Regions from separate parts of the Stutzerimonas balearica DSM 6083 genome, predicted to be linked through region 1. Evidence: predicted binding sites of a transcription regulator. Region 1 holds the regulator's gene; the other holds the start of a gene.

Evidence for each region. Region 1 encodes FliA, which starts transcription of late flagellar genes. Its sites were predicted from a motif close to CTAAAGTTTNNNNNNNNNNNGCCGNTAA; they were not measured.
Region 2: the regulator FliA is predicted to act here: its motif matches at 1,007-1,034, upstream of CL52_RS16855 (methyl-accepting chemotaxis protein).

Annotation. Positions count from the first base shown of each region.
Region 1 is NZ_CP007511.1:2,689,710-2,697,098, forward strand. Features, by position in the region: gene CL52_RS12190 (protein-glutamate methylesterase/protein-glutamine glutaminase) at 1-831, opposite strand, end outside; gene CL52_RS12195 (chemotaxis protein CheA) at 876-3,107, opposite strand; gene CL52_RS12200 (protein phosphatase CheZ) at 3,120-3,914, opposite strand; gene CL52_RS12205 (chemotaxis response regulator CheY) at 3,938-4,312, opposite strand; gene fliA (RNA polymerase sigma factor FliA) at 4,385-5,110, opposite strand; gene fleN (flagellar synthesis regulator FleN) at 5,128-5,958, opposite strand; gene flhF (flagellar biosynthesis GTPase FlhF) at 6,044-7,327, opposite strand; gene flhA (flagellar biosynthesis protein FlhA) at 7,343-7,389, opposite strand, start outside.
Region 2 is NZ_CP007511.1:3,629,516-3,636,904, reverse strand. Features, by position in the region: gene CL52_RS16855 (methyl-accepting chemotaxis protein) at 1-913, opposite strand, end outside; gene CL52_RS16850 (Lrp/AsnC family transcriptional regulator) at 1,062-1,529, opposite strand; gene CL52_RS16845 (indolepyruvate ferredoxin oxidoreductase family protein) at 1,729-5,199, shown strand; gene CL52_RS16840 (Glu/Leu/Phe/Val dehydrogenase dimerization domain-containing protein) at 5,399-6,484, shown strand; gene CL52_RS16835 (sodium-dependent transporter) at 6,562-7,389, shown strand, end outside.

The DNA of each region.
Region 1 (7,389 bases):
CTCGTCGCCGGGCAGGATGCGCACACAGCCACGCCCATCGACCATCATCTGCTTGCCGCCTGGCGCCAGCAACGCGAGCCCCGGACGCAGCAGGTCACCGTCTTCGGCTTCCTTGACGCGAATCTTGCAGAGCTTGTCGAGGCGATCGGCGAACGCCTTGGTGAAGGCCGCCGGCATGTGCTGGATCAGCACGATCGGAGCCGGGAAGCTGGACGGCAACTGAGTCAACACGCGCTGCAGCGCCACCGGCCCACCCGTCGAAGTTCCAATGGCAACCAGCTTGTAGGCCTTGCGCTTCGGGCTCGCGGCAGTCGCGCCCGGCGCAGCGCTGGCGCTGCGCGCCGGGCTTGCGGCAGGCGAAGAAAAATTCGAACTGCGTGCAGCCGGCATCGGCGCAGCATGGCTGGAGTGGGCCAGGCCGCTGTAGCGCCGATTGCTGCGCGAGACGGTGTGCACCTTCTCGCAGAGCAGCTGCTTGACCTTTTCCGGGTTGCGCGAGATGTCCTCGAAGTTCTTCGGCAGGTAGTCGACGGCGCCGGCATCCAGCGCATCGAGCGTGACGCGCGCGCCCTCGTGCGTCAGCGAGGAGAACATCAGGACCGGCGTCGGACAACGCTGCATGATCTGACGTACCGCGGTGATGCCGTCCATCATCGGCATCTCGTAATCCATGGTGATGACGTCGGGCTTGAGTGCCATCGTCTGGTCGATGGCTTCACGGCCGTTGGTCGCGGTGCCGACGACCTGGATTGCGGGGTCCGATGAGAGGATTTCGGTGACGCGCCGGCGAAAGAAGCCGGAGTCGTCCACCACCAGGACCTTGACTGCCATAAACACTCCTAGCGGCGGTGGTCCGCAGACCCCCGCCCTACTGATCAGGCCCTACGCGCGTAGCGCTTGAGCATGCTGGGAACATCGAGGATGAGCGCAATGCGTCCGTCGCCGGTAATCGTGGCGCCGGACATGCCAGGCGTGCCCTGCAGCATCTTGCCCAGGGGCTTGATCACCACCTCCTCCTGCCCGACGAGCTGGTCGACGACAAAACCGATGCTCTGGTTGCCTACGCTGAGAATGACGACATGCCCCTCGCCCTGCTCCTCGTCCGCCGCCCCGTGCACCAGCCAACGCTTGAGGTAGAACAGCGGCAGCGCCTTGTCCCGGACGATGATGACTTCCTGGCCATCGACCACGTTGGTACGCGACAGGTCGAGGTGGAAGATCTCGTTGACGTTGACCAGCGGGAAGGCGAATGCCTGGTTGCCAAGCATGACCATCAGCGTGGGCATGATCGCCAGCGTCAGCGGCACCTTGATCACGACCTTCGAGCCCTGCCCCTTCGTCGAGAAGACGTTCACCGTGCCATTGAGCTGGGAAATCTTGGTCTTCACCACGTCCATGCCGACCCCGCGGCCGGACACATCGGAAATCTCGGTCTTGGTCGAGAAACCCGGGGCGAAGATCAGGTTGTAGCATTCCAGATCGCTCAGGCGATCGGCAGCATCCTTGTCCAGCATGCCCTTTTCGACGGCCTTGGCGCGCAGGACATTGGCGTCCATTCCCTTGCCGTCGTCGGTGATCATCAGCAGGATGTGGTCACCCTCCTGCTCGGCGGACAACACTACCCGGCCGGTGCGCGGCTTGCCTGCGGCTTCGCGATCCTCGGGAGTCTCGATGCCGTGGTCGACCGCGTTGCGCACCAGGTGCACGAGCGGATCGGCCAGCGCTTCGACCAGGTTCTTGTCGAGGTCGGTCTCTTCACCGACCAGCTCGAGGTTGATCTCTTTCTTCAGGCTGCGCGCCAGGTCGCGGACCAGGCGCGGGAAGCGACCGAATACCTTCTTGATCGGCTGCATGCGCGTCTTCATCACCGCGCTCTGCAGATCGGCCGTCACCACGTCGAGATTGGACACGGCCTTGGCCATGGCTTCGTCGCCACTGCTGGCACCCAGGCGTACCAGGCGGTTACGCACCAGCACCAGCTCGCCGACCATGTTCATGATTTCGTCCAGGCGTGCGGTATCGACCCGCACGGTGGTTTCCGCTTCGCTGGCCGGTTTCTCCGCCGTGGCGCTCGCCGCGGCAGGCGTGCCACGGGCTGGTGCCTCGGCGCGTGTCGGAGCAGCCGCCGGCGCCTTGGCCGCCGCCGGCTTGGTGGCTTTTTCCGCGGGCTTGGCCGGTGCCGCTGGCGGCGTCGCCTCGGCGGCGCTGGAACTCACGCTGGCAGGCTCGAACTTGCCCTTGCCGTGCAGCTGATCGAGCAGCGCCTCGAATTCGTCGTCGGTGATGTGCTCGCCGCCGGTGGCTTCGCTCGCGGCAGCAACCGGTTGTTCGACCGGCTTGCCTGGCTGCGCGGCCGGCTTTTCAGCGTCCGGGGCGAACTGCCCCTTGCCATGCAGCTGGTCGAGCAACGCTTCGAATTCGTCGTCGGTGATCTCGTCGGATGCCGGCTCTGGGGCTGCGGCAGCGGGCGCCGTGCCAGCCGGCGCGGCGTCGGAAGCGCCACTGAAGCTGCCCTTGCCGTGCAGCTGGTCGAGCAGTGCTTCGAATTCGTCGTCAGTGATCTCATCAGGAGCTGCGCCCGACTCGGCCGTCGGCTCGGCCGCCGGCGCCTGGATCGCATCGAGCAGCTGCTCGTACTCGTTATCTACCGAGTCCTCGGCAGCCGCTACGACCGGCTCGGGAGCAGGTTCGGCCGCCGGTGCGGCCTCTTCGGCGCCTGCCGGCTCGGCCAGACGCGACAGCGCGGCCAGCAGCTCCGGCGATGCCGGGGTCGGCTCGACGCGCTCACGGACCTGATTGAACATGGCGTTGACCGAGTCCAGGGCCTGCAGCACTACGTCCATCAACTCGGAATCTACGCGGCGTTCGCCTTTGCGTAGCGTATCGAAGACGTTTTCGGCAACGTGGCAGCACTCGACCAGCTCGTGCAGCTGCAGAAAGCCTGCGCCGCCCTTGACGGTGTGGAACCCGCGAAAGATCGCATTGAGCAGGGCCATGTCATCGGGGCTGCTTTCCAGCTCCACCAGCTGCTCAGACAATAATTCGAGAATCTCGCCGGCCTCTACCAGGAAGTCCTGGAGAATTTCTTCATCGGCGTCGAAGCTCATATTCCTGTTCCCCTAAAAACCCAGGCTCGAAAGCAGATCATCCACGTCGTCCTGTCCCGACACGACGTCCTCACGCTTATCGGCATGCATCTGCGGACCTTCACCGTTGGACGGTGATTTTTCTTGTTTTTTCTTCTCTTGCTCGGCGCGCATGGCATCGCGGTCATGCTGGATGCCTGCAACACGGTCCACCTGACCCGCCATCAAGACGAGATTGAGCAGGTTGCTTTCGAGCTCGGTGATCAGTCGGGTGACGCGCTTGATGACCTGTCCGGTCAGATCCTGGAAGTCCTGGGCAAGCATGATTTCGCTCAGGTTCTGCGACAACAGGCTGCCGTCGTTCATGCTGCGCTTGAGGTACTGGTCGATGCGCTTGACCAGGCTGCGGAACTGGTCGGCGTCCATTTCGCGGCGCATGAAGCGCTGCCAGTCCGCCGTCAGACTCTGGGCCTCGTAGCTCACGTAGTTGACCAGCGGCGCGGACTCCTCCACCAGGTCCATGGTGCGATTGGCGGCCTTCTCGGTCATTTCCACGACATAGGAAAGCCGGTCGGTGGCATCGGTTATCGGTGACGGATCGCCGCCAGTGGCACAGGTATCCATCTCGAGCTTGACGATGGCGTTGTGCAGCTCGCGGGTGAGCTTGCCGACTTCCTGATAAAGGCTGTGGTTGCGCGCCTGGCTGAGCTCATTGAACATCTGCGTCGCTTCGTCGAAACGACCCTGCTGCAGGCTTTCAATCAACTTGGGGGCGTTGGCCTTCAGAGTCGCTTCGAACTCTGCCAGGCTTTGATCTGCTTGCGTCATAGTGCCCTCGCGGCGTTGCTGCTTCAGCCGTTGACGCGCTCGAAGATCTTCTCGATCTTTTCCTTGAGCACCTGGGCGGTGAAGGGCTTGACCACATAGCCGTTGACCCCGGCCTGGGCCGCTTCGATGATCTGGTCGCGCTTGGCTTCAGCGGTGACCATCAGTACCGGCAGATGCTTGAGGCGCTCATCGGCACGCACCTGGCGCAGCAGGTCGATGCCGCTCATGCCGGGCATGTTCCAGTCAGTCACCAGGAAATCGAAACTGCCGCTCTTGAGCATCGGCAAGGCCGTGGTGCCGTCGTCGGCCTCGGCCGTATTGGTGAACCCCAGATCACGCAAGAGGTTCTTGATGATGCGTCTCATCGTCGAGAAGTCATCGACGATGAGGATTTTCATGTTCTTGTCCAAGTCGACCTCCGTAATTCCAAAATCTCGGCAACCGAGCACGTCTCGCAGCAATACAGTCGATCAGGCGGCACGCCACTCGCCAAGGCGCGCCCGCAGACGCGCGGCACACTGGCTATGCAGCTGGCTTACGCGCGATTCGCTGACGCCCAGCACTTGACCGATTTCTTTCAAATTCAGCTCTTCGTCGTAATACAGCGACAGCACCAGCTTTTCCCGCTCGGGCAGATTGGCGATGGCATCGGCCAGGGCCTGCTGAAAACGCTCGTCTTCGAGGTCGCGGAAGGGTTCCGGGTGCGCGCTGCCGGCATCCTCGTTCAGTTCGCCGTGCTCGCCTTCCTGCAGCAGATCGTCGAAGCTGAAAAGCCGGCTGCCAAGCGTATCGCCCAGAATCCCGTAGTACTCGTCGAGGCTCAACTTAAGTTCGGCCGCAACCTCGTGATCTTTAGCGTCACGCCCGGTTCTGGCTTCGATGCCGCGGATCGCCTCGCTGACCATGCGCGAGTTGCGATGCACCGAACGGGGCGCCCAGTCGCCCTTGCGCACCTCGTCGAGCATGGTGCCGCGGATGCGGATGCCGGCGTAGGTTTCAAAGCTGGCGCCCTTGCCCGAGTCGTATTTCTTTGCCGCTTCCAGCAGCCCGATCATCCCTGCCTGGATGAGGTCGTCGACCTGCACGCTCGCCGGAAGGCGGGCCAACAGGTGGTAGGCGATGCGCTTGACCAGCGGGGCGTACTGATCGATCAGGCGATATTGCGCATCCTTTTCGTGTGCCTTGCTGTAATACATAGCGGATCCGGCAGTTTTCATTCGTGGTTCCCGGCAGTGCCTGGATTGATCAGTCGCTCGACGAAGAACTCCAGGTGCCCACGCGGGGTGGCAGGCAATGGCCAGGTATCGACCTTCTGCGCAATGGCCTTGAACGCCAGCGAGGACTTCGCCCGAGGATAGGCATCGTAGACGGCGCGCTGCTTCTGCACGGCCTTGCGCACCGACTCATCGTAGGGAATCGCGCCGACATATTGCAGCGCGACATCGAGAAATCGCTCGGTGACCTTGGTCAGCTTGGCGAACAGGTTGCGGCCTTCCTGCGGCGCGTGGGCCATGTTGGCCAGCACACGGAAGCGGCTGATGCCGTAGTCGCGATTGAGCAGCTTGATCAGCGCATAGGCGTCGGTGATGGACGTCGGCTCATCGGTGACCACCAACAAGACTTCCTGGGCGGCACGCACGAAGCTCACCACGGCGTCGCCGATACCGGCTGCGGTGTCGATGATCAGCACATCGAGCTCATCGCCCAGCTCGCTGAAGGCCTGGATCAGACCGGCATGCTGCAGGGTCGAGAGCTGGACCATGCTCTGGGTACCGGAGGCGGCCGGCACGATGCGGATGCCGCCTGGCCCCTGGATGAGCACGTCACGCAGGTCGCACTCACCGGCGATCACATCGGCCAGCGTGCGTTTGCTGGTCAAACCCAGCAGCACATCGACGTTGGCCAGGCCGAGGTCGGCGTCGAGCAATACGACGCGGCGACCGAGATCGGCCAGGGCCAGTGCCAGATTGACCGACACATTGGTCTTGCCGACGCCACCTTTGCCGCCGGTCACCGCAATCACCTGTACGGGATGCATACCCATCTTCAAACGCCCATATGTAGCAGGCCCAAGGGGCCGACGATGCGCCTTGCGGACGCATCAGGTTTATTCGATTGCCAGCGCGCGCTCAACCCGCCCGCCGCGACGATTCGTTGTACAAGCCGGCGAACATGTCCGCCATGGTTTCCTCGCTCGGCTCTTCGTCCGACTGCAAACTGACAGCGCGACTGACCAGTTGGTGGCTGCGCGGCAGATGCAGGTCGTCCGGAATACGCGGCCCGTCGGCCAGGTAGGCTATCGGCAAGTGCTGGCTGATCGTGAGCCCCAGCACATCACCGAGCGAACCAGCCTCGTCCAGCTTGGTCAGGATGCAGCCACTCAGGCCGCAGCGGCGATAGTTGTGCCACGCCGCCTTGAGCACCTGGCTCTGGCTGGTCGCGGCCAGTACCAGATAATTGCGTGACTTCACGCCTCGGTCCGACAGCGCGGCCAGCTGCTGACGCAGGGTCGGATCGCTGGCCGGAAGGCCGGCGGTATCGATAAGGATGACCCGCTTGCGTGCCAGCGACGCCAGCGAGCTGGCCAATGGCTTGGCGGGATCGATCTGCACCACCGGCACGTCGAGGATTCGCCCCAGCGTCTTGAGCTGCTCCTGCGCGCCGATGCGATAGTTGTCCATGCTCGCCAGGGCAATGCTCTGCGCGCCGTGCTTGAGCACGTAGCGCGCGGCCAGCTTGGCCAGGGTAGTGGTTTTGCCGACGCCTGCCGGGCCGACCAGGGCAATCACGCCACCCTCTTCCAGCGGCTCGTTCTTGCTGACCTTGATCGACTGCGCCAGGTGCGCAAGCAGCATGCGCCAGGCCTGCCGCGGATCACTGACGGTGGAGACCTTTTCCAGCAGGCTGCGCGACAGCTCGGCCGGCAGGCCGACGCGCTGCAGGCGGCGCCAGAGGCTGGCCTGCTGCGGACGACGGCTCTGCTCCTGGCCCCAGGCGATGGAGCCGAGCTGTACTTCGATCAGCTCACGCAGCCCCTGCAGCTCGCTGTACATGCTCTCGATGGCCCGGCTGTCGAGCGCCGGCGCCGCGCCGTTCGACACCGGCTCGGGTGCCGGCGCCGGCTTGGGCTCGTCAAGCAGTTGACGATTCTGTGCCGGCTGCGGCCGGGCACCGGACAGTTCTGCATGCGCGCTGGCGATGCGCGTCTGCGTCTTGCGCAGCTCGGCTTCGAGCGCGGGATTGGGCTTCTTCGCTTCGGGCGCGGCCTGCACCGGATAATCGAGCACAGCCGTCAGCTCCACGCCGCCGGCCACGCGCCGGTTGCCGATGATCACGGCATCGGCGCCCAGCTCGTCGCGAACCATCTTCATGGCGATGCGCATATCGGCGGCGAAGAAACGTTTGACCTGCATGGCCTGCACCCTCGATTAATTCTGTCCCACCGTCGAAACGATGGTGACCTGCTTGTTGTCCG
Region 2 (7,389 bases), 940 kb from region 1:
GCGCCACCAGGGCCGCGACCAGCAGGCCGATGGCCAGCGCGATGCCGGCGACGACCAGTGCGGTGTTGCGCATCGAGGCCAGTGCGTCGGCGTAGCGGGTGCGGTCCATCGCCACTTCCAGCACGCCCAGCGGCTTGCCGGAGAAGTCCTCGACCGCCGATACCAGAACCGCCACCGGCTGGCCGTCGGCCTCGGCCTGGAAGATCACGTCATTGCCGGCGAGCGCCTGGCCGCGCTGCTCATCGCTGACCAGGGGGCTGCCAAATGTGGTGGCGAAGGGCTTGAAGCTGCCGCTGGCCTCGCGCAGCACCAGGCCGACGTCGACGTGGTAGCGCGCCTTGAAGGCGTCGAAGAACGCCTGGCCCAAGGACAGGCCGAACTCCACCGAGCCAACCGGCCGGCCCTGATGGCTGATCGGCACGAGGCCGCGAATGCCCAGGCCGGCGACGCCGGACTCGACACCCCGCACCGGCGTCTGGCGGGCGTTGGTGTCGACGATGGTCTGGCGGATCGCGGAAAGGTCGTCACCGAACTGCGCCGGCTTGTGCACGCGCAGGAAGGAGGTGGCCGGTGCCTTGTGGAACTGGAACTGGGTCAGGCCATAGTCGTTCGCCAGCTTCGCATAGCCCGGCACGAACAGCGCCGAGAGTCGTTCACGGTCATCGTCGGCCATCGCCTGCTGCACCTCGGGGATGTTCGCCACCAGGGCGGCGAGGCGCTCGGCGGTGAGGCTTTCGGCGGCGATGGTGGTGCTGACGTTGTCGAAGATGCCGCGCAGCTCGCGGCGCTCGGCGTCGGCCAGCAGGCTTTCGAAGCGGCTGAAGAACAGGGCGGTCAGGGTCGTGACGGTGACGATCAGCAGCAGCACGATACTGATCGCGATGCGCTGTCCGATGCGGATATTGGCGAGCATGCTCTGGAACTCCCGGCAGTAGGAAGGCTGCCGATGGGCAATGGAAGGGTGGGGCGTCGAAGGGGCTGCCTGGGGCGATAGGCATCGCCCGTAATATCGACCGGCAGGGCCGGGACCTTAAATCTTTCCTACAAGCGGCAGCGGCCGCTCAATCCAGCGGCAGCTCCGTGGTCCGCTTCACCTCGCTCATGGCGATGTGCGAGTGCGCTTCCTGCACGTGTGGGCGCTGCAGTAGCTGGTCGCGCAGGAAGCGCTCGTAGCTGTCGATATCGCGCGCCACCACCTTGAGCAGGTAGTCCGACTCGCCGGCCATGGTGTGGCATTCGAGCACCTCGGGGTAGCCGACCACGGCCTGCTCGAATTCGTCGAGGTTGCTGCGCCCATGGGCCGAGAGCTTGATGTTGACGAACACCGTCATGTCCAGCCCGAGCTTCTTCGGGTTGAGCAGGGCGACCTTGCGCTCGATCAGCCCTTCTTCCTGCATGCGGTGGATGCGTCGCCAGCAGGGCGACTGCGAGAGCTCGACCTTTTCGGCGATCTCGGCGGCCGACAGGTCGGCGTTGTGTTGCAGCAGGCGGAGGATCTTGCGGTCGACGGTGCTCAGCGGGGTCTGCATGTTCATTCCAGTTTTGTTGTTGTCGGCGAATCGTTCATGCAAGCGAACGTGGTTCTAGCGCAAAAGTAGAAAGAAAATCTCCCCTCGTCACGGCCAGACTGTAATCACGTGCCGGCGGGGCGATCCCCTGCCGCGAAAAAGGCGGGTGGCGCCGAACGCGACCACCCTGACTCCGATAACAACAAATTAGGAGCGCCCCATGTCTCTGGCCGAGATCCGTCTGGACGACAAGTACCGCCTTGCCACCGGGCACCTGTACCTCACCGGTACCCAGGCCCTGACCCGTCTGCCGATGCTCCAGCATCAGCGCGACCAGGCGCGTGGCCTGAACACCGGCGGCTTCATTTCCGGCTATCGCGGCTCGCCCCTGGGCGGGCTGGACAAGAGCCTCTGGGAAGCCCGCGACTACCTCAAGCAACACGCCATCCACTTCCAGCCGGGCGTCAACGAAGAGCTGGCCGCCACCGCGGTGTGGGGCAGCCAGCAGGCCAACCTGTTCCCCGGCGCCCGGTACGACGGCGTGTTCGCCATGTGGTACGGCAAGGGGCCGGGCGTCGACCGTGCCGGCGACGTGTTCAAGCATGCGAATGCGGCGGGTGTCTCCCCGCATGGCGGCGTGCTGCTGCTGGCGGGTGACGATCACGGCTGCAAATCCTCGACGCTGCCGCACCAGAGCGAGCATGCCTTCATCGCCGCCTCGATTCCGGTGCTGAATCCGGCCAACGTCCAGGAAATCCTCGACTACGGCATCATCGGCTGGGAGCTGTCGCGCTACTCCGGTTGCTGGGTGGCGCTGAAGACCATCGCTGAAAATGTCGATTCCTCCGCCGTGGTGGAAGTCGACCCGCTGCGCGTGCAGACGCGCATCCCGGACGATTTCGAGCTGCCCGAGGACGGCGTGCACATCCGCTGGCCGGACCCGCCGCTGGCTCAGGAAAAGCGCCTCAACCTGTACAAGATCTACGCCGCACGCGCCTTCGCCCGGGCCAACAACCTGAACCGGGTGATGCTCGATTCGCCGAACCCGCGCCTTGGCATCATCACCACCGGCAAGTCCTATCTCGACGTGCGGCAGGCGCTGGATGACCTGGGCCTGGACGAAGCGCTGTGCGCCTCGGTCGGCCTGCGGGTGCTCAAGGTCGGCATGAGCTGGCCGCTGGAGCCGGTCTCGGTGCACGAGTTCGCCCAGGGGCTGGACGAGATTCTGGTGGTCGAGGAGAAGCGCAGCATCATCGAGGACCAGCTCACCGGACAGCTCTACAACTGGCCCGTCAGCAAGCGTCCGCGGGTGGTCGGCGAATTCGACGAGCAGGGCAATTCATTGCTGCCGAACCTCTCCGAGCTGACCCCGGCGATGATCGCCCGGGTGATCGCCAAGCGCCTCGCGCCGATCTACACCAGCGACAGCATCCAGACCCGCCTGGCCTTCCTGGCCGCCAAGGAAAAGGCCCTGGCCGCGCGCAGCTACAGCACCGTGCGCACCCCGCACTACTGCTCCGGCTGCCCGCACAACACCTCCACCAAGGTGCCCGAGGGCAGCCGCGCCTCGGCCGGCATCGGCTGCCACTACATGGTGCAGTGGATGGACCGGCGCACCGAGACCTTCACCCAGATGGGCGGCGAGGGCGTCAACTGGATCGGCCAGGCGCCGTTCACCGACACCCCGCACATGTTCCAGAACCTCGGCGACGGCACCTACTTCCACTCCGGCAGCCTGGCGATCCGCGCCGCCGTGGCGGCGGGCGTCAACATCACCTACAAGGTGCTCTACAACGACGCCGTGGCGATGACCGGCGGCCAGCCGATCGACGGCGAACTGCGCGTCGACCAGCTCAGCCGGCAGATCGCCGACGAGGGCGTCCGGCGCATCGCCCTGGTCAGCGACGAGCCGGACAAGTACCCGAGCCGCGACGGCTTCGCGCCGATCACCACTTTCCACCATCGCCGCGAACTGGACGCCGTGCAGCGCGAGCTGCGCGAATTCAAGGGCGTCTCGGTGATCATCTACGACCAGACCTGCGCCACCGAGAAGCGCCGCCGGCGCAAGCGCGGCAAGCTGGAAGACCCGGCCAAGCGCGTATTCATCAATGCTGCGGTATGCGAGGGCTGCGGCGACTGCGGCGAGAAGTCCAACTGCCTGTCGGTGCTGCCGAAGGAAACCGAGCTGGGGCGCAAGCGCGAGATCGACCAGAACGCCTGCAACAAGGACTACTCCTGCGTCGAAGGCTTCTGCCCGAGCTTTGTCACCGTGCATGGCGGCGGGTTGCGCAAGCCCGAGGCGGTCGGCCATGGCATCGAGGCCGGCGCGCTGCCCGAGCCGCAGCATCCGTCGCTGGAGCGGCCGTGGAACGTGCTGATCCCCGGCGTCGGCGGCAGCGGCGTGACCACCCTCGGCGCGCTGCTCGGCATGGCCGCGCACCTGGAAGGCAAGGGCTGCACCGTGCTCGACCAGGCCGGCCTGGCGCAGAAATTCGGCCCGGTGACCACTCACGTGCGCATCGCTGCGAAGCAGAGCGACATCTACGCGGTGCGCATCGCCGCCGGTGAAGCCGACCTGCTGCTCGGCTGCGACCTGGTGGTGGCGGCCGGTGACGAGTCGCTGACCCGGCTCAATGAGCAGATCAGCAATGCCGTGGTGAACAGCCACGAATCGGCCACCGCCGAGTTCACCCGCAACCCGGATGCCCAGGTGCCCGGCGCGGCCATGCGCCAGGCGATCAGCGACGCGGTCGGCGCGGAGAAGACCCACTTCGTCGACGCCACCCGCCTGGCCACCCGGCTGTTGGGCGACAGCATCGCCACCAACCTGTTCCTGCTCGGCTTCGCCTATCAGCAGGGGCTGCTGCCGATCAGCGCCGAGGCCATCGAGAAAGCCATCGAACTCAATGGCGTTGCCGCCAAGCTGAATCTGCAGGCCTTCCGCTGGGGCCGCCGTGCGGTGCTAGAGCGCGAAGCGGTGGAAGGTCTGGCGCGCCCAGTCGAGGTCGCCGAACCACTCTGTAAAACCCTGGAAGAGATCGTCGAGTGGCGCGTGGACTTCCTTACCCGCTACCAGAACGCCGGGCTGGCGCGCCGCTATCGCCAGCTGGTCGAGCGCGTGCGCGATGCCGATACGGCGGACGATCTGGCGCTGTCCAAGGCCGTCGCGCGCTACTACTTCAAGCTGCTGGCCTACAAGGACGAGTACGAGGTCGCACGCCTCTACAGCGAGCCGGACTTCCGCCAGCAGCTCGAGGCGCAGTTCGAGGGCGACTACAAGCTGCAGTTCCACCTGGCTCCGGCCTGGCTGGCCAAGCGTGACCCCGTCACTGGCGAGCCACGCAAGCGCGAGTTCGGCCCCTGGATGCTCAACGCCTTCGGTGTGCTGGCCAAGCTGCGCTTCCTGCGTGGCACGCCGCTGGACCCGTTCGGCTATGGCCACGACCGTCGCGTCGAACGCCAGCTGATCAGCGAATACGAGAAGACCGTGGACGAGCTGCTGGCCCAGCTCAAGCCGAGCAACTACCGCACCGCCGTGGCCATCGCCGCGCTGCCGGAGCTGATCCGTGGCTACGGCCCGGTGAAGGAACGCGCCATCGCCAAGGCCCGCCAGCAGGAAAAGTTGCTCCGCGAGCAGCTGGCCAAGGGCGACGAGGTGCAGAGCGTGCGGCTGTTCCAGCCGGCGGCCTGAGCGCCCCGGCGCTGGGCGCTCGTCGCGTCGGGCAGCGTTGTTCGGTGGGCTTCAACCCACCGGCAGGGCACGCAGCAGCGGCCCGTCACCCTGTTCGCCCAGGGCCAGATGAACCCGCCGGGCCCATCGCCCGGTGATACCGAACAAGCAGGCCCTGCCCATGGCAGGGCGCCAGACCAACAAGAACGAGGTAACCCCAATGTCCGTCTTCGCTCATCCTGACTTCGACCGCCACGAGCAGGTGGTCTTCTGCCATGACCAGGTTTCGGGGCTCAAGGCCATCATCGCCATCCACGACACGCGCCTCGGGCCGGCGCTGGGTGGCTGCCGGATGTTCCCCTACGCCAGTGACGACGAGGCCCTGCGCGATGTGCTGCGGCTGTCGCGCGGGATGACGCTGAAATCCTCGCTGGCCGGGCTCAAGCTCGGCGGCGGCAAGGCGGTGATCATCGGCGACCCGCATACTGGCAAGAGCCAGGCGCTGCTACACGCCATGGGCGACTTCGTCGACAGCCTCGGCGGGCGCTACATCACCGCCGCCGATTCGGGCACCGGCGATGCCGAAATGCAGGCCTTCGCCCAGCGCACCCGCCATGTGGTCGGCGCCACGCCGCGCGCGACCCTCGACGGCAGCATCACCAGCGGCGACCCGTCGCCATCCACGGCGCTGGGCGTCTTCGTCGGGCTCAAGGCAGCGGTGCGCCACCGGCTCGGGCGTGACGACCTCGGCGGGTTGAAAGTGGCGATCCAGGGCGTTGGGCATGTCGGCCTGGGTCTGGCGCGGCATCTGAAAGCCGCGGGCGCCGAGCTGTGGGTGGCCGACATCTTCGATGCCAACGTCAAGCAGGCGATGGACGAGCTGGGCGCCCAGGTGGTGCGCCCGCAGGACATCTACGGCCTGGACGTGGACGTCTTCGCGCCCTGCGCCATGGGTGCGATCCTCAACGAGCAGACCCTCGAGGTGCTGCGCGCGCCGGTGATCGCCGGGGCGGCGAACAACCAGCTGGCCACGCCGCAGGTCGGCGCCGAGCTGCAGCGCCGCAACCAGCTGTACGCCCCGGACTACGCGATCAATGCCGGCGGCATCATCGACGTCTACTACCAGCGCATCGGCGGCAGTGCCGCGCAGATAGACGGCCATGTGCGCGCCATTGGTGACACCCTGCAGCAGATCTTCACCCGTGCCGCCGCCAGCGGCGAGCCGACCTCGGTGATCGCCGACCGCCTGGCACTCGAGCGGCTCGACAGCGGCAGCCAGCCGGAGGCCCTGCGCTTGCACGCCTGATACCCCCGGGCGGCCGCACGGCCGCCCACTTCCGTCACTTCGCCCGACCTGACAAGAACAACAAGCAGGAAACCGCAATGACCGAACCGTCCCGCCTCACTGCCGGCAGCTTCGCCGGCGCGTCCGCAACTGCCCGTTCCGCCTCCAGCCGTGGCCTCTGGTCCTCGCGCTGGGTGTTCTTTCTCGCCGCCACCGGCTCGGCCGTGGGCCTGGGCAACATCTGGAAATTCCCCTATATCACCGGCGCCAACGGCGGCGGTGCCTTCGTGCTGGTCTACATCGCCTGCATCCTGACCATCGGCATACCGCTGCTGATGGCCGAAGTCATGATCGGCCGCCGTGGGCGGCAGAATCCGGCCGGCGCCATGGGCCGCCTGGCGCGCGAAGCCGGGGCCAGCCCGCACTGGCGCAAGGTCGGCTGGCTCGGCGCCTTCACCGGCTTCCTGATCCTCGGCTTCTATCTGGTGGTGGCCGGCTGGGCGCTGGCCTATGTGCCGACGGCGCTGAGCGGTGCCTTCAGCGGCGTCGACGGCCAGGCCAGCGGCGCACTGTTCGAAGGGCTGCTCGCCGACCCCGGCCGGCTCGCGCTTTACGGCCTGGCGGTGCTCGCGGCGACCCTGCTGATCGTCGGCCTCGGCGTGCGCGACGGGCTGGAGCGCGCGCTGCGCCTGCTGATGCCCGGGCTGTTCGTGCTGCTGCTGGGGCTGGTCGGCTATGCCGCGGTGGCTGGCGATTTCGCCGCCGCGCTGCGCTTTCTGTTCGTGCCGGATTTCTCTCAGCTGAGCGCCAAGGGTGTGCTGCTTGCCCTGGGCCATGCGTTCTTCACCCTGAGCCTGGGTTGCGGCGCGATGATGGCCTACGGCTCCTACCTGCCGGAGGGCACCTCCATCGCGCGCACCTCGCTG